DNA from 3 places in the Arthrobacter sp. HS15c genome. Region 1 is predicted to be linked to each of the others. Evidence: riboswitches for the same ligand, from Rfam matches in the RefSeq annotation. Region 1 holds a riboswitch; each other region holds the start of a gene.
What was found. A riboswitch is a leader RNA that binds a small molecule or an ion and turns the genes downstream of it on or off. The one in region 1 is predicted to bind thiamine pyrophosphate.

Region 2: another riboswitch for thiamine pyrophosphate. It lies ahead of thiO (glycine oxidase ThiO); the one in region 1 lies ahead of thiC (phosphomethylpyrimidine synthase ThiC).
Region 3: another riboswitch for thiamine pyrophosphate. It lies ahead of ABV518_RS17655 (ECF transporter S component); the one in region 1 lies ahead of thiC (phosphomethylpyrimidine synthase ThiC).

Annotation. Positions count from the first base shown of each region.
Region 1 covers NZ_JBFOHM010000001.1:16,114-23,155, reverse strand. Annotated here, with positions in the region: gene ffh (signal recognition particle protein) at 1-815, shown strand, start outside; gene ABV518_RS00125 (alpha/beta fold hydrolase) at 919-1,653, shown strand; gene thiC (phosphomethylpyrimidine synthase ThiC) at 1,725-3,533, opposite strand; TPP riboswitch at 3,528-3,635, opposite strand; gene ABV518_RS00115 (amidohydrolase family protein) at 3,708-4,790, shown strand; gene ABV518_RS00110 (VOC family protein) at 4,896-5,771, shown strand; gene ABV518_RS00105 (hypothetical protein) at 5,889-6,326, shown strand; gene rpsP (30S ribosomal protein S16) at 6,531-6,944, shown strand; gene ABV518_RS00095 (RNA-binding protein) at 6,946-7,042, shown strand, end outside.
Region 2 covers NZ_JBFOHM010000001.1:360,037-367,078, forward strand. Annotated here, with positions in the region: gene moeB (molybdopterin-synthase adenylyltransferase MoeB) at 1-549, opposite strand, end outside; gene ABV518_RS01610 (TetR/AcrR family transcriptional regulator) at 634-1,299, shown strand; gene ABV518_RS01615 (DUF3107 domain-containing protein) at 1,350-1,574, shown strand; gene ABV518_RS01620 (hypothetical protein) at 1,635-1,937, shown strand; gene ABV518_RS01625 (4a-hydroxytetrahydrobiopterin dehydratase) at 1,943-2,608, opposite strand; gene ABV518_RS01630 (thiazole synthase) at 2,671-3,480, opposite strand; gene thiS (sulfur carrier protein ThiS) at 3,484-3,720, opposite strand; gene thiO (glycine oxidase ThiO) at 3,717-5,015, opposite strand; TPP riboswitch at 5,008-5,127, opposite strand; gene thiE (thiamine phosphate synthase) at 5,155-5,892, shown strand; gene ABV518_RS01650 (RNB domain-containing ribonuclease) at 5,956-7,042, shown strand, end outside.
Region 3 covers NZ_JBFOHM010000010.1:162,843-169,884, reverse strand. Annotated here, with positions in the region: gene ABV518_RS17685 (Na+/H+ antiporter subunit E) at 1-348, shown strand, start outside; gene ABV518_RS17680 (monovalent cation/H+ antiporter complex subunit F) at 345-623, shown strand; gene mnhG (monovalent cation/H(+) antiporter subunit G) at 613-1,023, shown strand; gene ABV518_RS17670 (DUF4235 domain-containing protein) at 1,049-1,312, opposite strand; gene ABV518_RS17665 (hypothetical protein) at 1,398-3,554, opposite strand; gene ABV518_RS17660 (heme-degrading domain-containing protein) at 3,706-4,248, opposite strand; TPP riboswitch at 4,306-4,448, shown strand; gene ABV518_RS17655 (ECF transporter S component) at 4,513-5,133, shown strand; gene ABV518_RS17650 (ABC transporter ATP-binding protein) at 5,133-6,677, shown strand; gene ABV518_RS17645 (energy-coupling factor transporter transmembrane protein EcfT) at 6,674-7,042, shown strand, end outside.

The sequences.
Region 1 (7,042 bases):
AGCTCGACGGCGACGCCCGCGGCGGTGCCGCCCTCTCCGTCGCGTCGGTCACCGGCAAGCCGGTCATGTTCGCCTCCACCGGCGAGGGCGTGGACGACTTTGAGCTGTTCCACCCGGACCGGATGGCGTCCCGCATCCTGGACATGGGCGACGTCCTCACCCTGATCGAGCAGGCTGAAAAGAACTGGGACAAGGATGAAGCGGCCCGGATGGCGAAGAAATTCGCCGACCAGGAAGACTTCACCCTGGATGACTTCCTGGCGCAGATGCAGCAGATCCGCAACATGGGCTCCATGAAGAAAATGCTGATGATGATGCCCGGAGCGCAGAACATCCGCCAGCAGCTGGAGCAGTTCGATGAGCGGGAGATCGACCGCGTCGAGGCAATCGTCCGGTCCATGACGCCGCACGAACGCGTTGCCCCCAAGATCATCAACGGCTCCCGCCGGGCACGCATTGCCCGCGGCTCCGGCGTGCACGTCTCAGAAGTCAACGGGCTGCTGGAACGCTTCGCCCAGGCCCAGAAGATGATGAAGAAGATGGCCCAGGGCGGCGGCATGCCCGGTATGCCGGGTATGCCGGGAATGGGTGGCCCCGGCGGCGGCGCACGCAAGGGCGCCAAGAACGCCCCAAAGAAGAAGGCCCGTTCCGGCAACCCGGCCAAGGCAGCCCAGGAGCTCAGGGACGCCGAGGCCCGGCGCGCCGGAGCAGCGAAGGCGCTCCCCACGGGCGCGGCGTTCGGCCAGCAGGCCGGCGACTTCGATCCTTCGCAGCTCAACCTGCCCAAGGGCTTCGACAAGTTCCTCGGCAAATAACCACGTCCCCCAACTGGGTCGCGCGAAGTGTCGGCGCGGGCGGCCTAAACGACACTTGGCGCTACGTGGTTCGGATGCGGGGGCCGTGGAATAGGGTTGGGTCATGTTCAAGCAGAGGGTAGTGTTCGTGCACGGCGCCGGAAGCTTCGGCTCGGCTGCCTGGCCCCGGCAGCACGGCATGGCCCTGGCCTACGACGCCCTGTTCCTGCGGCGCCACGGCTTCGATCCTGTGGCTGAACCGGTGGAATCGTCCTTCGCCGAGGACACAGCGATCGTCCTGAGGTCCCTTGCCGATGACGGCCGGGGAGCGGCCGGTGGCCACATTGTGGCGCATTCCCAGGGCGCGATCTCGGCGATGATGGCCGCCGTCGAGCGCCCGGACCTGGTGTATTCGCTGACGCTGGTGGAGCCGGCCTGCCTGTCCCTGACGGCGGAGCTGCCGGCGACGGCGGCGCACCGGGAACTCATGCAGCCGCTCTTTGATGTCCGCCACCAACTGGGTGATGAGGACTTCCAGCGGGAGTTTATCCGCCGCGTCTACGCGGCGGACCTCGAGGAGCCGGCCACACAGGAGGAAAAAAGGTCGGCGCGGCGGCTCCGGCTTCAGGCTCCCTCCTGGGAAGCGCCGCTGCAGATCGTTCCCGGTGTCCCCACCCTGGTCCTGACCGGCGGCTGGGAACCCCTTTACGAAGAGATCGCCGGGTACCTCAGGGAAACAGGCGCCCTGCACCGCCACGCCGCGGGAGGCCACCGCCCCCAGGATTCCCCCGAAGGCGACCGCTACATCCGTTCGTTCATAGCCGACGTCAGCCGGCGGCGGCAGCTCAGGGCGTCCTGACCCGAATGCTTTGTTCAGGTGCATCCGTCCGGCCAGCCCCCAAATGCCGGCCGGACAGAGCCTCAAGCCCGCTAGCGGCGGGCGGCTTCGGGTACCTCCAGGTCAGGCAGGTAGACCTTTCCGCCTGCCGCGAGGAACTCCTCGCTCTTTTCGCGCATCCCGGCCGCCATTTCCGCCAGGGCAGCCTGTGATTCCGCTGATCCATACTCATCCCGGATGTCCTGGCTGATCCGCATGGAGCAGAATTTCGGGCCGCACATGGAGCAGAAGTGGGCCGTCTTCGCCGGCTCGGCCGGCAGTGTCTCGTCGTGGAACGCTTCCGCGGTCACCGGGTCCAGGGACAGTGCGAACTGGTCCCGCCAGCGGAACTCGAACCGGGCCTTGGAGAGGGCGTCGTCGCGTTCATGCGCGCCGGGGTGGCCCTTGGCAAGGTCGGCTGCGTGGGCTGCGATCTTGTAGGTGATCACACCGGTTTTCACATCGTCCTTGTTCGGCAGGCCGAGGTGTTCCTTGGGCGTGACGTAGCAGAGCATGGCGGTGCCGTAGCGCGCGATTTCCGTGGCGCCGATGGCCGAGGTGATGTGGTCGTAGCCAGGTGCTATGTCCGTCACCAGCGGCCCGAGCGTGTAGAAGGGGGCTCCCTTGCACAGCTCCTGCTGGCGTTCCACGTTCTCGCGGACCAGGTGGAACGGCACGTGGCCCGGGCCTTCCACCATGACCTGCACATCGAATTCCCAGGCCCGCTGGGTCAGTTCAGCGAGAGTGTCCAGTTCGGCGAACTGGGCGGCGTCGTTCGCGTCTGCCGTGGCACCCGGCCGCAGTCCGTCGCCGAGCGAGAACGCGACGTCGTACTTGGCGAAGATTTCGCACAGCTCGTCGAAGTGCGTGTACAGGAAGTTCTCCTGGTGGTGGGCCAGGCACCAGCCGGCCATGATGGAGCCGCCCCGGGAGACGATGCCGGTCACGCGGTTGGCCGTCAGCGGCACATAACGCAGCAGGACGCCGGCGTGGATGGTCATGTAGTCCACGCCCTGCTCGCACTGCTCAATCACGGTGTCGCGGAAGATTTCCCACGTCAGCTTGTTGGCCTCGCCGTTGACCTTCTCCAGCGCCTGGTAGATGGGCACGGTGCCGATGGGCACGGGGGAGTTGCGGATGATCCATTCACGGGTGGTGTGGATGTCATCCCCCGTGGACAGGTCCATCACTGTATCGGCGCCCCACTGGGTGGCCCACTGGAGTTTGTCCACTTCCTCGGCGATGGAGCTGGTCACGGCCGAGTTGCCGATGTTGGCGTTGATCTTCACCAGGAAGGCCTTGCCGATGATCATCGGCTCGGATTCCGGGTGGTTGATGTTGTTGGGGATGATCGCACGTCCCGCGGCCACTTCGCTGCGGACCAGCTCCACGTCGCAGTTTTCGCGGAGGGCGACGAACTGCATTTCGGGGGTGATGACCCCGTGCTTCGCGTAGTGCATCTGGGTGACGGTCCGGCCTTCGACGGCGCGGCGGGGCACCGGCTGTGCGCCCTTCCACTCCGCCGACGCAGCGCCTCGGCGCACGGCCGACTTGCCGTCGTCGAGCAGGTTCCGTTCCCGGCCGCTGTAGGGCTCCGTATCGCCGCGGGCCTCGATCCACTCGGAGCGGAACGGGTTAAGGCCCACCACCGGATCGCTGCCCGGGCCGGCGGTGCGGTAGGTCCGGAAAGGACCGTTCGCCTCGCCGTTGGGCGACGGCTCCAGCGCGATCTCGGTGACCGGCACCCGGATCCCGGTGGCTTCATCGTTGATGAAAGCCAGCGAGTGGGACTTCAGCGACTGGGTTTCAGAGGCGGCCGCCGCATTTTGGGCAGGGATCAGCTGTGTTTCTTGTGTACTCAATGAATACTCACTTCCTTCGCCGGCATTACCCGGACAGGTTCAACGGTCGCAGGCTGCGTCAGCCCGATCTCAGCCCCTGCAAGGGCTCCCGTGTGGTCTAGATGAAGCTACCACAGGTCCGGGCGGGGCGTCCCTGCCGCGACCGCACCGTCGTCAGCGGATTAGGCTGGTGCCATGGCCGGAATCATCGAATTCAGCGGAACTGTGCTCACCGGACCCAACGAGGAACGGCAGGGGCTGTGGTCCGTCGACGGCCGCCTCACGTTCCACCGGCCCGCCGCCGCACCGGATGTTGTGCTCGACGGCTGGGTCCTCCCCGGGTTCGTTGATGCCCACTGCCACATCGGCCTGGGACCCGGCGGCGCCGTGCCGGATGGGGTGGCCGAAGAACAGGCCCGCACCGACCGGGACGCCGGCACCCTCCTGGTCCGCGACGCCGGTGCGGCGAGCGATACGCGCTGGCTGCAGCAGCGCCACGACATGCCCCGGCTCATCCGCGCGGGGCGGCACATTGCCCGTTCCCGGCGCTACCTGAGGGACTTCGCCGTCGAGGTGGAGCCTGATGGCCTGGTGGAGGCGGTGCGCAAGCAGGCGCGGGCCGGCGACGGCTGGGTCAAGCTGGTGGGGGACTGGATCGACCGCGGCGCCGGCGACCTCGCTCCGTCGTTTCCCGACGGCGTCGTTCGTGATGCCGTGCAGGCGGCGCACGACGAGGGCGTCCGCGTGACCGCCCACTGCTTCGCCGAAGACACCCTGGACCAGATGCTTGACGCCGGCATCGACTGCATCGAGCACGCCACCGGACTGCTTCCCCGCCACCTTCCGCGGCTCGCCGGGCAGGGCGTGCCCATTGTGCCGACCCTGATCAACATCGACACTTTCCCCGACATCGCCCGCCAGGCCGAAGCCAAATTCCCGCGGTACGCCGCCCACATGCGTGCGCTGTGGGAGCGCAGGGCCGGACGGGTGCTGGAAGCGTTTGAGGCCGGCGTAACGATCTATGCGGGGACCGACGCCGGCAGCGTCATCCGGCACGGACGGATCGCCGACGAAATCCTGGCGCTGCACCGGGCAGGCCTGCCTCCGGCGGCGGCGCTGGACTCAGCCTGCTGGGGCGCGCGGAGCTGGCTCGGCGCTGACGGGATCTCCGAAGGCGCCAGCGCTGACGTGGTGGTCTGCCGGTACGACCCGCGGGAGGTGCTTACAACCGTCGCCTCGCTCAGGAACGTTGTGCTGCGCGGAGAACTGATCCGCTGACGGTTGAAGATCACACCGGCGCCACTGGGAATAAATTGAAGCTTCAAGTAATTTAGATTAGTAGAGGCCACCGAAACCCGGCGGCCACCGGACCGGGAGTTTTCGATGACCGCAGAACCCACCAGCCAGGACCTTCTACCTGCCGAGCTCACCATGGGCACCGTGATGCTCAAGGTGGGCGACATGAAGCTCATGACCGACTACTACCAGCGCGCGCTGGGCCTCGATGTTGTGGCCGAACAGGACGGCGGCCTGTATCTGGGCCGGCTGGGAAAACCGCTGGTCCATCTCGCCACCGCTCCCGGGCTGAACCTGCCCGGCAGGGGAGAAGCCGGCCTGTTCCACACGGCCCTGCTCTTTGAGGACCAGACAGCCCTGGCGGCCACCGTCGCGTCCGCGGCCCAATACGAGCCGCGCTCCTTCACCGGAAGCGCGGACCACCTGGTCAGTGAAGCCTTCTACTTCAACGATCCGGAAGGCAACGGCATCGAGCTCTACTGGGACCGGCCGCGCAAAAACTGGTCGTGGAACGGGACTGAGGTGGTCATGGACAGCCTGGCCCTGCCTCCCCAGCGCTACCTGGAGCAGCACCTCACCCAGGAGTCGGTCGAGGGCCAGCAGCGGACGGCCGCCGGAGTGGGGCACGTCCACCTCCAGGTCGGCGACGTCCATACCGCCCAGGACTTCTATGTGGGCACGCTGGGGTTCGAAAAAACCGCAGGCTGGCACGGGCAGGCGCTTTTTGTCTCAGCCGGCCGCTATCACCACCACATGGCCATGAATGTCTGGAACAGCCGCGGCGCCGGTCCCCGGAAAGATACCCTCGGCCTGGGTGAGGTGCTCATCGAAGTGCCGTCGGGCGACGACGTCGGAGCCCTTGCCGACCGGCTCAAAGTCGCCGGGGTGGACAGCCACCATACCGGAGCGGAGCTGCGGTTCGAAGATCCCTGGCGCAACCGCCTCCGCGTCGCCGTCCGCTAGCCAGGTGCGGCGGCCGGATGTGCGGCAGGCGGTGTACTAGGCTGATTCCGAACGGCCGGGGCAGCCCGTGAAGCTGCCCGCCAGGGCCGCACCGTCGACGGAATGAGGGCGATTCCCATGGGCTTCACCGAAATCTTTGTTTCAACCCACGACGCCGCGCTGAAGCGTGCCGGGATCCTGGACGACGGCGGTTCCCCCGCCCCTGCCGGTCTTCGGATTCCCGGGATCAGCGATTTCGAGATTGAACAGCTCGGGGATCTCGCCGGCGCCGCCGTGCACGCCGGGGGAGCGGACTACGAGCTGGCCATGGTTGACGTGGCCAGTGATTCACTGCTCGGGGTTCCACCCGCCATGGTCCGGGCGCTCGCGGAACTGCTCAGCTACGAAACCGAAGGCGAAGGCAACGTGCTGGACGATGTCGCCGAACAATGGGCGGCCCAGGACGACATGCCGTTTGATGCGACAGAGGCCAGGAAATACGTGCAGCAGCTCGCGGAACTGGCGAGTGCAGTTGACGACGCCGACCGTACCGGGCTGTACGTCTGGTCGTCCTGAGGCTCCCGCTGCCCTGCCGCAGGTCCGGCAGATCCGAGCCAAGTCGAAATCCGGGCCCTGATCTGGCACAATAAACAGGTACTCGATCTGCGTGGCCCCTCTCTCCGCGTCCGGATCCTGTCCTTCGAACCCTCAAGTATGGCCCGCCCCACGGGTGCAGAACGTCGGGTTCACCCCTTTTCTGAAACAGGAGTGACCACAAAAGTGGCCGTAAAGATTCGCCTTAAGCGCTTTGGCAAGATGCGCGCACCGTATTACCGCATCGTCGTTGCAGACTCACGCACCAAGCGTGATGGCCGTGCAATCGAAGAAATCGGCAAGTACCACCCCACCGAAGAGCCCTCATACATCGAGGTTGACTCCGAGCGTGCCCAGTACTGGCTCGGCGTCGGCGCACAGCCGTCCGAGCAGGTTGCCGCGATCCTCAAGATCACCGGTGACTGGCAGAAGTTCAAGGGCCTCCCGGGCCAGGAAGGCACCCTGAAGACCAAAGCTCCGAAGGCCGCCTTCGTTGCTCCGGAGAAGGGTTCCGTGATCATCCCGGAAGCGATCACCAAGAAGTCCAAGCAGTCTGACGCCCCGGCCGAGGCCGAAGCAGAGACCACCGAGGCTGAGTAGATTGCTGGCTGAAGCGCTCGAACACCTGGTCCGCGGAATCGTTGATTCCCCGGAAGACGTCAAGGTCACCTCGAAGAACAACCGCCGTGGGGACACCC
Region 2 (7,042 bases), 340 kb from region 1:
CACGCTCACCTGGCCGTCGAAGCGGAAGATCGAGCCCCACACGTAGGGTTTGCCCAGGATGGCGGCGGCGTCGTTCACGAGGTACCGGGTGGCGAAGTTGTCCGCCCCGTCCAGGATCAGGTCGTAGTCCGCGAAGAGCTCCAGCGCGTTGGAGGCGTCCAGCCTCACGTTGTGCAGCCGGACGTCCACCAGCGGGTTCAGGGCGGCGATTGCGTCGCGCGCCGATTCGATCTTGGGCCGTCCCACATCGGCCACACCGTGGATCACCTGGCGCTGCAGGTTGCTGAGGTCAACGTCGTCGTCGTCGATGATTCCCAGCGTTCCCACGCCCGCCGCCGCGAGGTACAGCAGGGCCGGCGAACCCAGTCCCCCGGCACCAATGACCAGGACCTTGGCGTTCTTGAGCCGCCGCTGTCCCATGGCGCCAATCTCGGGAATGATGAGGTGCCGCGAATAACGCTCCACTTCGGCGGGAGTCAAATCCCCTGCCGGCTCCACCAGGGGTTCAAGGGAAACGGAGGAAACATTTGCGGTGAATGTCGAAGCCATACTTCAATGTATGCCCCGAGATACCGCGAGGTCATATTACCCCGCAGTAAAGTGGAGGTAACTGCAATGGAAAGTAGGGCAACTGTGGTCCACGAAGCACGGGCTGACCGGGCGTCCGGCGGCGAACCGCCTGCACCTCAACGCACCGCAGGCCAGCGGTCCGCCCGACTTCCCCGGGACGAGCGCCGGGCCCAGCTCCTCGCTGCGGCCCAGGAGGTTTTTGTCGCCAACGGATACCATGGCGCCGCGATGGACGAGATCGCCGAGACGGCGCATGTGAGCAAACCCGTGCTGTACCAGCATTTTCCGTCCAAACGCGAACTGTACCTGGCCCTGCTGGACAGCCATCTCGCGTCGCTGACGGACCTGATGCTCGGTGCACTAAGCTCCACCACCGACAACGACGAACGCGTCCAGGCCGTGATGCGGGCGTACTACCGCTTTATCGCCAGCGACGACCAGGCCCACCGCCTGGTCTTCGAATCGGACCTGATCAACGATCCGGACGTCAGTTCACGCCTCGAGACATTCAACAAAACATTCGCCGACGCCGTCGCCCGGGTCATTGCCGAGGACACCAAGCTGCCCCATCTGGAGGCGCAGCTGCTGGGGCGCGGGCTGGCGGGAATGGCCCAGGTCAGCGCCCGGTACTGGCTGGAAACCGACGGAAACCTTGACCTCGATGTGGCCAGCGACCTCATCTACCGTTTAGCTTGGCGCGGAATCTCTCGCTTCCCCAAAGAGACCTAGACTACAAATAAGAGAACCCAAGAAACTTTGATTGGCTGGGAGGCCCCCTTTTGGAAATTAAGATTGGCATTCAGAATATTGGCCGCGAAATCGTGCTGGAATCAGCGCAGGACGCAGACGCCGTGGCTACGGTCGTTGAAGAAGCCATCACCAAGGGCACCGAGCTCCGTCTGAAGGACGACAAGGGCCGTATCATCATCGTTCCCGGCAACGCCCTGGGCTACGTCGAAATCGGCGCGGAAGAGGCCCGCAAAGTCGGCTTCGGCCAGTTCTAGCAGGCCGCCGGCCAACCCGCCCTCCGCGGGCGGGCATCCGTTGCGTTTTGAGGAGATTCAATGCTTTCGCTGACGATTGTTGTGCTGGTGACCGTGGCCGCAGGTTTTATTGTCTGGGCTAACGACAAACGGCACGCCAAATACGGCATGGGGCTTCCCGCTGGGGTCGCCACTGCGGTCGGCGCGTTGAGCTGGATCATCTTTATGGCCGCGGGCTTTGGCTACCAGCCAGGCCTGACCTGGATTCCGTGGGTCCTGCCCATGGTGCTGGGGACCGTGGCTGCCGCGGGTGCTGCTGTCTACCTCGGACGCACCAGGGCGCACTATGACACGCTCCGGCTGACGTCGGCGCTCAAGCTGTAACCGGCTCAATCCGCCGGCCGATGTCCTGCCTCCGTGCAAAGGCAGAGCCTGTTCCCTTGTGAATCCGTGACCACCACCCAGTCGGGTGCGTGGTCACGGTCCATTAAGGCGCCGGTGGCCCCGGTCTTGTCGAGGACGGCCGCAGACTCGGCCTGGCTTCGATGGATGTCGAGGTGGATGCGGCTGGTGTGTGGCGTGGGTGTCTCCTGGAACCACACCGAAGGGCCCCGGCCGTACGGATCCGCCAGATCCGTGCCGGGGCCTTTCTTGTAGCCGAGGGCAACGCGCCAAACTTCGGAGATCTCGGCGGCGTCCGTGGTGTCAACGCCCACCTCGACGGTACGGTGCAGTCCCGGTTCCGCTGTTGCTCCGACGTCCGCTGCAGCCGTACTTGCGGCAGCCGCTGCCGCCACGTCCCGTGAGGTGACCTCGCCGCCGACGTCATGGGAGGTGTACCGCAGGAACACGCGGTTGTAGCGCCAGTCGAGGTCAGGGTGGTGGTTTTGCTCTTCGGCGAGGCGTCCGACGGCGGCCATCAGCTGCAGTGCGGCGGCCGCCGTCGGCGTTTTGTAGACCGTCACCAGTCCGCCGAGGCGGTACCGCCAGTCCGGGAGGCCGCCCAGCGTATCATCGATGCCGGACCTGGTGAGTTTCTCTTGGCTGCCGGTCACGGCTGTCTCCCTCGCGTCGTCCTGTAGGAGCGGCACCGCGCTGGCCCGCGGCGGGGAGATGGTCAGAGGAACTCTGCCCGGCCTTCCATGGCCGACGACGCCAGGGCGTGCTCACGGCGCGGTATCCGCCCGGCCGCTTTCGCCAGCCTACCGGCGATGACCGCGTGCTTGAAGGCCTCTCCCATAACGGCCGGGTTCTGGGCACGGGTAACCGCCGTGGCCAGCAGGACGGCGTCGCAGCCCAGCTCCATGGCGAGCGCAGCGTCCGAGGCCGTGCCGATCCCGGCGTCGAGCACTACGGGCACCGAAGCGCGGGACACGATGAGCTCAATGTTGTGCGGGTTGAGGATGCCCAGTCCGGTGCCGATGGGCGATCCCAGCGGCATGACCGCCGTTGCACCGAGGTTTTCGAGCCGCAGGGCCAGGACGGGGTCGTCATTGGTGTAGGCGAACACTTTGAAGCCCCGGTTCACGAGCTGTTCAGTGGCGTCCACCAGTTCAACGGCGTCGGGAAGGAGGGTGTGCTCGTCGGCGATGACCTCCAGCTTGACCCAGTCCGTTTCCAGCGCTTCGCGGGCCAGTTCGGCCGTCATGACGGCGTCGCGGGCCGTGAAGCAGCCCGCCGTGTTGGGCAGGACGCGGATGCCGTGGTCCACCAGGAGCTGGAACAGCGAGCCGGTCTCGGCAGGCGAGTACCGCCGCATGGCCACGGTGGTCAGTTCCGTCCCGGAGGCCAGCAGGGCCGCGCCGAGTCCGTCGAGGCTCGGTGCTCCGCCGGTGCCCATGATCAGGCGCGACCCGAGCTCCACGCCGTCGATGATCAGCGGGTCCGGGTGTCCGGTCTGGTTGGTGGTGTTGATGGTTTCCGTCATGCTTCAGCCTCCCTGGACTGCGGTGACCAGTTCGACGTCGTCACCGTCGGCGAGCGCCGTGACGTACCACTGGCTTCGGGGTACTACTTCGGAGTTGTGGGCGACGGCGACACCCAGTTTCTGACCGTCGGTCGCCTGTCCGTTGGCGGCAAGGGGCCTGCCGGTGATCTGGCTGACCAGCGTGGTGATGGAGGTGCCGTCGGACACGGCGTGCTGCGTGCCGTTGAGGGTGATGTTCATGCGTGTTCCTTGGTGGGTTGAACGGTGGAAGGGCGTTGGCCGGAGAACCTGGCCGGGCTGAACGGGAGCCAGCGCGGATCCGTCCGCCCGTCCATGAGGTCCCGGCAGATGGTGGCCGCCGCGGGCGTCAACAGCACCCCGTGGCGGAAGAAGCCGGTGGCCACTATGAGGCCGGCCACGTGTCCGCCGCTTTCAGGGAAGTGGACCCGGCCCAGCAGCGGCGCGTTGTCCGGGGTGGCAGGGCGGGCCCTGGCCGTGCTTTCCAGCAGCTCCAGCTCGGCGACGGCCGGTACCAGCACCTGGGCGTCGCGGAGCAGCTGGTAGACGCCGCCCGCCGACACGCCGGCGGCGCCTCCGCCGTGCTGCTGGCCGGACGCAGCCAGGGCATCCTCACGCTGGGTGGCCCCGATAACCACCGTGCCGTCTCGCCGCGGAACGATGTACACCGGCACGCCCCGGACCATGCCCCGGACGGTGGCCGTCACCAGGGGGCGGAGGTGTTCCGGGACGCGCAGCCGGAGGATATCCCCGTGCACCGGACGCAGCGGCAACCGGAGCCCGGCCGGTAACGCCCCCAGGGAGGCCGCGTGCAGCCCGTTGGCCACCACGGTTTCCCCGGCGGTCACCAGTCCCCCGCCCGCCAGCCTGGCGCCGGTAACCCGGCCGTCCTCCCACACCAGGGACGACGCGCGGTCGGCGACAATGAAACCGTCGAGCGCACCCGTGACTGCGGAACGTGAATCTTTGCAGTGGCTGGCCAACGCCTGACGCAGGCACGCCACGAGCTTGCGCGGATCCACCTGATGGTCAGCGGGAATGTCCAGGGCGCAGGAGATCGCCGGGCTCAGGAGCGGCTCGCGGCTCCTGGCTTCACGGACCGTCAGCGGTTCAACGTCCAGCCCGTGGGCCTGCTGCACGGCCCGCAGGTCCATCAGGGCCCGGCGGTCGGCGGCGTCCGCGCCGATGGCGAGCGTGGGTGTGGCCAGGTAGCCGGCGTCAGCCGGGGCGTCGCGGGCCAGGTCCGCCGCGAACGCCGGCCACTGACCCGAGGATTCAAGCATCAGCTCCAGGAGGTCTTCCTCCTGGTAGTGCAGCTCACTCACGGGGGCGAGCATGCCGGCGGCAGCCCAGCTGGCGCCGGAACCGGGGGCGTCATCAATGACCACCACCGAGCGGCCCGAGCGCCTGGCCTCCCGGGCGATGCCGTGGCCGATCACGCCTCCCCCGATGACGGCGACGTCGGCATGAAGGTCGGCGCGAGCCGCAGCGGGCGGACTGCCGGTTGGGGGGACCATGTGTTTCCTTCCCTACGCCGGTACTAGCCGGATCAGGTCAAGCGGTCGGCTCTGACGCCCTCTCAGCCCGGCCGCTTTATGACAGCTGCCACGGGCTCCCGCAGTACGTGCCCAGTTTAGAGGAACTACTCTGGTTTCCATGAACCACGCCCTTTCCAACAGCACAGCCCTTTCCAACAGCGCACTCCGGTCCGACGCCCTCAGCAGCGCCCGGCTGTACTTGTGCACGGATGCGCGAAAGGACCGCGGCGACTTCGCCGGGTTTGTGGATGCGGCCTTCGCCGGCGGCGTGGACATCATCCAGCTCCGCGACAAGACCATCGAGGCAGCCGAGGAACTTGAGCTGCTGGAAGTGCTGAAAGAGGCGGCCGAGCGCCACGGGCGGCTGTGGGCCGTGAACGACCGCGCCGACGTTGCGGTGCTGTCGGGGGCGCCGGTCTTCCATGTGGGCCAAAAGGACCTTCCGCTTGCCGCAGCCCGATCGCTCGTCCGGGACGCCGGCGTCATCGGGCTGTCCACCCACACCACCGGGCAGATCGACGCCGCCATCACCGGGTCCGCGGCCGCCACCGGCCCCGGCGGACTCGACTATTTCTGTGTTGGCCCCGTCTGGGCCACACCCACCAAACCCGGCCGGGCCGCCGTCGGGCTAGATCTCGTGAAGTATGCGGCGGAAGCCGCGAGGCAGGCCGCGTCCGTTTCAGTCGGGGCAACTGTGCCCTGGTTCGCCATCGGGGGCGTTGACCTGGGCAACGTGGAGCAGGTCGTGGAAGCGGGTGCCAGCAGGGTTGTGGTGGTCCGGGCCATCACCGAAGCCGCGGACCCCGCCGCGGCGGCGGCGGCGCTCCTTGCGGCCCTGGACGCCGCCAACTCCTAGGACTGCGGGCCGGGGGGACCGATTGCGTGCATTATCGGCGAAAATCGGGCTACCCTGATTTTCGTGTCACATCATCGGTTGGCCCCAAATGTCCACGAGCACAACAATGCCCTCGAGGAGGCACTGGGCGCGCTGCGGACCGAGCTGGAATTGCCGGGCGCCTATCCGGCGGACGCCGTCCGCGATGCCGAGGCCGCCGTCGCCTCCCGGACACTTCCGGACGCCGACCTGACCGGCGTTGACTTCCTCACCATCGATCCGGAGTCGTCCACCGACCTTGACCAGGCCCTGTTCATAGAGCCTGCCGGCACTGGCTATCGGGTTCTCTACGCCATCGCCGACGTTCCCGCTTTCGTCGAGCCAGGCGGCCCGCTGGACGCCGAGACGCGCCGCCGGGGACAGACGTTCTATGCGCCGGACGGCCGAATCCCGCTGCATCCGGAGGTCATCAGCGAGCGGGCCGGCAGCCTGCTGGCAGGCCAGCTCTGCTCCGCCTTTGTCTGGGACTTCCAGCTGGACCAGGCCGCCCAGGTAACCACCGTGGCCGTCCAAAGGGCGCGCGTCCGCAGCCGGGCCAAACTCAGCTACAAGGGGGCGCAGGCGGAACTCGACGCCGGAACAGCTTCACCGGTCCTTCAGCTCCTGAAGGAAGTGGGCCTCAAACGCGTTGAACTGGAACGGGAACGCGACGGCGCCAGCCTGAACATGCCAGAGCAGGAGATCGTCCAGCTTCCCGACGGCGGCTACCGGATTGCCGCGGCTCCGCAGCTCCCGGTGGAGGACTGGAACGCCCAGATCTCGTTGATGACCGGAATGGCCGCCGCCACGCTGATGCTCGAGGGCAAAGTCGGCATCCTGCGGACCATGCCGGCACCTGACGAACGGTCCCTGCGGCACTTCCGGCTGCAGACCGAGGCGCTGGGCAAACCGTGGGACGGGAAGGCCGGCTACGGGGAGTACCTCCGCACCCTCGACCCCACCGACCCCCGGCAACTTGCCATCATGCACTCGGCCGGGATGCTTTTCCGGGGGGCCAGCTACACGGCGTTCGACGGCGGGATCCCGGACGACGCCATCCAGTCCGCGATCGGGGCGGCCTATGCCCACACCACAGCTCCGCTCCGCCGCCTGGTGGACCGTTTCGTGCTGG
Region 3 (7,042 bases), on a different contig from region 1:
TTCGCCCTTTCCTTCATGGGCAAGGTGGTGGCAGCGAGCTTCCAGGTCATGTACCTGGCGGCCGTCCGCGGGCCCACGGTGACCAACGCCGTCGTCGCCGTTCCGCTGCGGAGCCACGAGGACCTGATGGTGACCGCCACCGGGCACGTCATCTCCCTGATCCCGGGATCCCTGGTGGTGGAGGTGGACCGCTCAACGTCCACCCTCTACCTCCACGGGCTCAATGTCAGCACCCCCGACGACGTGGAGAAGCTCCGCCGGGAAGTCAGGGACATCGAGGCCGGGCTGATCCGCATCATGGGCACCCGGCAGGAACTGGACGCAATCAGGCAGGAGGCCGCGGCATGATGCAGATTGTCCTGGCTGTCACGGCAGTCATTCTTTCGCTCGCCGCGGCGGGCGCCATCATCAGGATCGCGAGGGGTCCCTCGCTGCTGGACCGGGTGCTGGCCTCGGACGTCCTGCTGGCCATCCTCGGCGCCGCCCTGTGCATCGACATGGCCGTGAACAGGCACCTGAACAACCTCATGCTGCTGGTGGCGTTGTCCATCATTGGCTTTATCGGTTCGGTGACCGTGGCCCGCTTTGTGGCTGACCGGCGGGAGCAGCCCCATGAGTCCTGAGCCAACCGCCGTGGACACCGTCATTGACGCTGTTTCCGCCGTCTTTATGGTCGTGGGGGCCCTGATGTCGCTGGCGGCCGCCGTGGGCCTGCTGCGGTTCCCGGACCTCCTGAGCAGGATGCACGCCGCCACCAAGCCCCAGGTCCTGGGACTGTTCCTGCTGCTGGCGTCCATCGGCCTGCAGATGCGGACCTGGTGGGTGTGGCCGGTGCTGCTGGTCGCCTGGATCTTCCAGCTGCTCACCGTGCCCGTGTCGGCGCACATGGTGGGCCGGGCCGGCTACCGAACCAAGCACCTGCATCGCGAGCTGCTCAGCTCCGATGAGCTGGAGGCCGTAGTGCAGAAAGCCGCCGCCAAAGCGTCCCGGGAGGATGCTTCCGACGGCGGCCGGCCGGACTGACTGCAGCCCGGCTTTTGCATACGCCCTAGACGATGTCCTGGCTCTTCGCGAACCGCGTGATGGCGCGCTGGGTGCCACGGTTGGCGAGGACCTGGATCACTGCACTCACCGAAGCGGAGACCAGCGCGAACGTCAGCGCGGAACGCAGCGTGGTGGGAACGTCGTCCTTGCCACCCTTCGGCGGCTTGTTGCCGGTGGTCTTTTCCCAGATCGCGTCTACGGCCTTAGTGCCGGCGAATCCGGCCAGCAGGCTGATGCCCGTGCCCAGCAGCTTGATGAATAAGTTCATTCCGGTGCCTCCTTGCGTCTCGAATTCAGGACTTCCCCTAGCCTAGCGGCATCGGGGCTGGCGCCGGACAGCGCCTTTTGCCTCGCTACGGCGCCGGCACCAGGCCCTCCCACGCAACCGTCCAGCCAGCCGGGAAACCCGGGGCGTGCCGGTCCGGCCCGCCATCCCAGCCCGCAGCCATCAGGGCGACGGCGGCCAGCAGTCCGCCGTTTCCCGGCAGGTAGAGGGGGAGTGAATCCGTCTGCCGGTTGTGTCCGTTGGGCAGCGCGGCGTTCTTCCCGGCACTTTGCAGGAGGGCGTCAACGGCGGTCTCCGGGTCGTCGAGCCGGGCGGCGGTCATGGCCATCACCGGGTAGTCCCAGCCCCAGGTGCTGTCCCAGTCCCAGCCGGCGAGGACATCGGCGAGCGTGGCGCGCATGGTCTCCGGGTCGATGAGGTCTGTCTGCGGCAGCACGCCCAGCGCACACAGCATGGACGGGTGGTCCGTGCGGATGGTGAAGGCCTCGAGGTCGATCGCCGCGTAGACGCCGTTGACCGTCCGCGGGCGGACCATGCCGTCCGCAACGGCCTTCCAGTCCCCCCGCAGCTCCAGGCCCAGGCGTTCGCGCCAGGTGTTGGCGGTGCGGAGGGCCCACTGCCAGTACGCGAGTTCGAACGTGGGGTTGGTGACCGTGCCGCGGACGGATTCATAACTTTCCTGCGCGGGGATCAGGGGAGGCCCGAGCTCAAAGCCGCGGGCGGTGGGGTGCGCGAAGCTGGCCATGAACGCGGCCGTTTCGAAGACGATCTCCGCGAATTCCTCCAGCAGTTCCCGGGACGGTTCGGCCCTGTACGCAAGCTCGGCCAGGTGGATGGGGTGCGGCTGCTGCCAGATCAGGAAGGTGCCGATCGGGCTGGGGCTCTCGCGCCCGTCCGGGCCTACCTGCTTGGGCCAGCGGACGCCGTCGAACCCCTGCGCCTTGGCCGTCTGCCGCGCCGGTTCCAGGATGGTCGCGTACCAGCGGAGGCTGGGAAGCAGCAGCCCGGTGCGGTTCCAGTGCGCGAAGTGGGCGGCGTGCCACCAGTGCATCTCCAGGTGGAAACGGCCGCGCCAGGAATTGCACACCAGCCCTGTTTCCTGCGGCGGCAGCGAGCCGGCACAGTTGATCGCAGTGAGGTACTGCGAGAGGACGATCCTGCGCTCGAGTTCCGCCGCCCGGGGATCCGGTGTGCCGTGCAGTTCGACGGCGCCGCCGGAGTGCCAGAATTCCGGCCAGTGGGCGCGGGAAGCCTCGACGACGGCGGTTCCGCTGTCCGGCCGGGGCAGCCCGCCGGTGCCGCGCAGGACACAGTCGCCCTGGCCGGTGCTGGTGAACTGGACTGCCAGGTCGAGGACGTCCTGTCCGGACGCGGCGCGCAGCACGAGTTGGTGCGGGCCGGGCTGGTCCAGGCGGAGGTCCTGCCCGGACACCGTGACCTGGTACCCGGAGCCGTCCATGCTGCGGTCCACGATCCACAGCTGTTGGCCATCCCCGGCCCCGGCAGGTCCGGTGAGGCTGGTGGTGTGGGCATCGGGCCGGTTCCAGTCTGCTGCGTCGTGCCAGGCGTCGGAACCGTAGGGGAAAGCGAAGGTGACCATCAGGCCGTCTTGAAGGGCCGGGGACTCCACGATGAGGCCCACCTGGTCCCGGTCCGGATGGCATGCGGTGGTGACCCTTACCGGGTGGCCCCGGAGGCTGAAGGTGCTGGTGACCGTCCCGGTCCAGAGGTCGAGGGTCTGGACGGGGTGGACGATGTCTGCCGGCGCGAGCGGCCGCGCGCCGCCCGCCGCCGAGTCCGCATCCGCCCACGCAAACCCGATCCGGCCCAGGTCCAGGCGGTGCGGGTTGGCCCGGAGCCAGGTTTCAGCGCGGGAGACCTCGGTTTCACGCCCGTCCACGATGTCGCCCACCATATCCACATAGGGGACAGGGCCGCGGGGAGAGTCGTAGAGGACCGTGGACCCGGCCAGGCTGTAGTGCTCTGCCGCGGGAATGGAGTGCCAGCCCCACTGGGACTGCGTGCCCAGCAGCGTTCCGGGCGGAAGTTCGCTGCGCGCTCCCACGGGGTACTCGGCCGGGAGGGTCTGCAGCCCCGTGAGGTCCACCGTGAAGCAGAACTCGCCGTTGCCCACGGACACCGGGCTGCGGGGATCAAGGCTCCGCTGTTCCACATTATGGCGGCGGACCAGGGCTTCGCGGTCGATCGTGTGCTGGCTGTGCATGGGCACGCCCTCCTGAGGCTGTCGGCTCTGGCTGCTGCTTCCACAAGTGTTTCCTCCACTGAGAAAACGCTTTCCGAAGCCTTTCAATCCTTGTGGCATCCGGAGCAGGTGTCAACCTCCAGGTTCAGGAGGGCCGCCTTGCCGGCCAGGCTCACTCCGCGCGCATGGCCCCCAGGATTTCACGCAGCGCCTCCACCACGAGGTCGTGGTCCTGCTGCTGCGGCAGTCCCGAGACGGTGACGGTGGCCACCGCGCCCACGCCAGCCACATAAACCGGGAACGAGCCGCCGTGCGGGGCATAGGTGGTTTCGTCGAACCAGCCGTGGTCCTCGATCCGGCCGCCATGCAGCCGGCCGCGGAGGCCCACCAGCAGCGACGGCACCTCATACCTGGCCGCGGTCCGCTGCTTGGCCCGGATCCAGCGCTCGTTGTCCGGGGTTGCACCGTCCAGGGCCACGTGGAAAAGGACCTGGTCGCCCTTGGTGATGTCGATCGCGACGGGCAGCCGGCGCGTCTTTCCCAGCTCCACCAGCAGCAGCCCCAAATTGAGGGAATCGTCCTTCGTGAAATGCGGGAACTGCAGCTCGGTGATCTCGGCTTCGATCCGGGCGATCAGGGCCTCGAGCAGGCCCGCCGGCTGGGGCACGGTCGAATCGGGATTGAAGGCAGTCACAGTCGGGTTATTGGCAGTCATGGCCCACAATCTACCGCCCCTGCGGTGTAAACTGGACCACGCCCATCAGGGCAGATTATTCAACGACAGGGGAGCGCCGCCGTCGGGCATCACTGGCATTGCCAGGGAACCGCAGGTGGGCGCTGAGAGTGCGGGACAGCCGCAGACCCTCGAACCTGATCCGGCTAGTACCGGCGCAAGGGAGTCGAGTTCTCGAAGTGTGCGGCAGCCGGCGTCCAGCCGATCGCCGGGACACTTTCCCCTCCTGTTCCTCAGGAGGATCACATGAGTACTGCAGCAATCAAAAAGACCGGCAACACCTGGCGCATCGTGGACATCGTGGTGGCCGCCCTCATCGCCATCGCCGGCGGCGTGATCTTCTGGGCCTGGTCCCAGGGTGCCGCCGCGGTTTCGCCGCCCATGAACGCCGTCTACCCGCCGCTGACCGGCCTGATCGCCGGCGGCTGGATGATCCCGGCCGTGCTGGGCATGCTTGTCATCCGCAAGCCGGGCGCCGCCCTGTTCTGCGAAACCGTGGCCGCCATGGGCGAATTGATCATGGGCTCGCCGTACGGCGCCTCCGTACTGTTCTCCGGATTCGTCCAGGGCCTCGGCGCTGAAATCATCTTCGCCGTCTTCGTTTACAAGAAGTTCAACCTGCCCGTGTCTCTGCTGGCCGGCGCCGCTGCCGGACTCTTCTGCGGCCTGAACGACTCCTTTGCCCCCTGGGGCTGGAACATCGCCTACGCCGGCGGCGACAAGCTCGCGTACATCGTGTTCACCGCCATCTCCGGTGCGGTCATCGCCGGAGCCCTTTCCTGGATCGCCACCCGCGGCCTGGCCAGGACCGGCGTGCTGAGCTCCTTCGCGTCCCGCAAGGCAGCGACGGAGCCCGTCTTCTCCTGATGCCCGCAGCTCACGACGGCGCCGCCTCCGCAGCGGTGCGGCCCGCCGCCGTCACCGCCCGCGGCTGGGGCTGGCGCCACGCCGGCCGGTCCCGGCCCGCGGTCCGCGCCCTGGACCTGGACATCCGGCCCGGGGAGCGGGTGCTCCTGCTTGGCCCGTCAGGCGCCGGCAAGTCCACGCTGCTGCACGCCCTCGCCGGGGTGCTGGGGGACGTGAACGACGACGGCGAGGCCGGCGATTCCGACGAATCCGGTTCGCTGCTGATCGACGGCGCGTCCCCGCGTGAACGGCGCGGCCGCGCCGGCCTGATGCAGCAGGACCCCGAAACGCAGGTGGTCCTCTCCCGGGTGGGCGACGACGTCGCCTTCGGTGCCGAGAACCTCGCCGTGCCCCGCGGCGAAATCTGGACGCGCGTGCACGGGGCGCTGGACGACGTCGGGCTCTCCCACCTGCCGCTGGACCACCCGACGTCGGCCCTCTCCGGCGGCCAGAAGCAGCGCCTGGCGCTGGCCGGCATCCTGGCCATGCGGCCGGGCCTGATCCTGCTGGACGAGCCCACCGCCAACCTGGACCCCGTGGGCGTGCTGGAAGTCCGGGACGCGGTGGGCCGCTGCCTGGACAAGACCGGGGCCACGCTCGTTGTGGTAGAGCACCGGGTGTCCGTCTGGAAGGACCTGGTGGACAGGGTCGTGGTGCTGCAGCCCGGCTCCGCGGCCGATCCCGCGGTGCTGCTCGACGGGCCGCCGGACCAGGTCCTCGCCGAGGCCCGCGACATGCTGATCGCCGCCGGTGTTTGGGTGCCCGGCTTTGTCCCCGCCACCCGGAACCGTATTTCCGGTGGCACCGGCGATCTCCTCCTGGCCGCCGAGGACCTGGCCGTTTCGCGCGAACGGCCCCGCCGCCGACGCTTCAAAACCATCCCGCCGGTGCCCGTCCAGCAGGATATTTCGGCGCAGGTCCGGGCAGGGCAGGCCCTCACCATCACGGGCCCCAACGGCGCCGGCAAGTCCACGTTTGCGCTGACCCTCGCCGGCCTACTGGCTCCGGTCGAGGGCAAAGTTTCTGCCACCGTGGATCTGAGCCGGGGGGCCGGCATCGACCCCTACAAGTGGAAGGCGGAGCAGCTGATCGCCCGGATCGGAACCGTCTTCCAGGAACCGGAGCACCAGTTTGTCACCGGCAACGTCCTGGACGAGCTGATGTTCGGGCCGCGCCATCTGGGCCACGGCGAGGAACGCGTGGATGAGCTCCTGGAGCGGCTCCGGCTGACCGAGCTCGTGGACGCCAACCCGTACACGCTCTCCGGCGGTGAAAAGCGGCGGCTGTCCGTGGCCACCGTGCTCGCCGCGCATCCGCAGGTGCTGGTCCTGGACGAGCCGACCTTCGGCCAGGACGCCAACACCTGGGCCGAGCTGGCCTCCTTCCTCTCCGAACTGCTCGATGCCGGCACCGCCGTGGTGTCCGTGACGCACGACGCCGAATTCAGTGCAGTCCTGGGCGGCGCCGAGCTCCGGCTCGGCACCACCGAGGCGGTGGCCCCATGAGGCAGGAACTCACCCTCGCGGGAAACAAGGCCCTGCTGACCCGCGCCAATCCGCTGAGCAAGTTCGCCGCCGTCGTGTTTATGACCGTGGTGCTGGCTCTCTCCATCGACTGGGTGTCCGCCTCCGTGGCCCTCGTGTGTGAGCTGCTGCTGTTCCCACTGGCCGGACTGACCCTGACGCTGCTGTGGCAGCGCGGCTGGCCGCTGATCCTCGCCGCCGCCGTGGGCGGCTGGAGCACCTCCATCCTGGCGCCGGACAGCGGAAGGATCCTGCTCGACGTCGGCATCTGGTCCATGAGCGAAGGCTCGCTGGAGCTGGGGCTGGGCTTTATGCTGCGCGGGCTGGCGATCGCGCTGCCGGCCGTC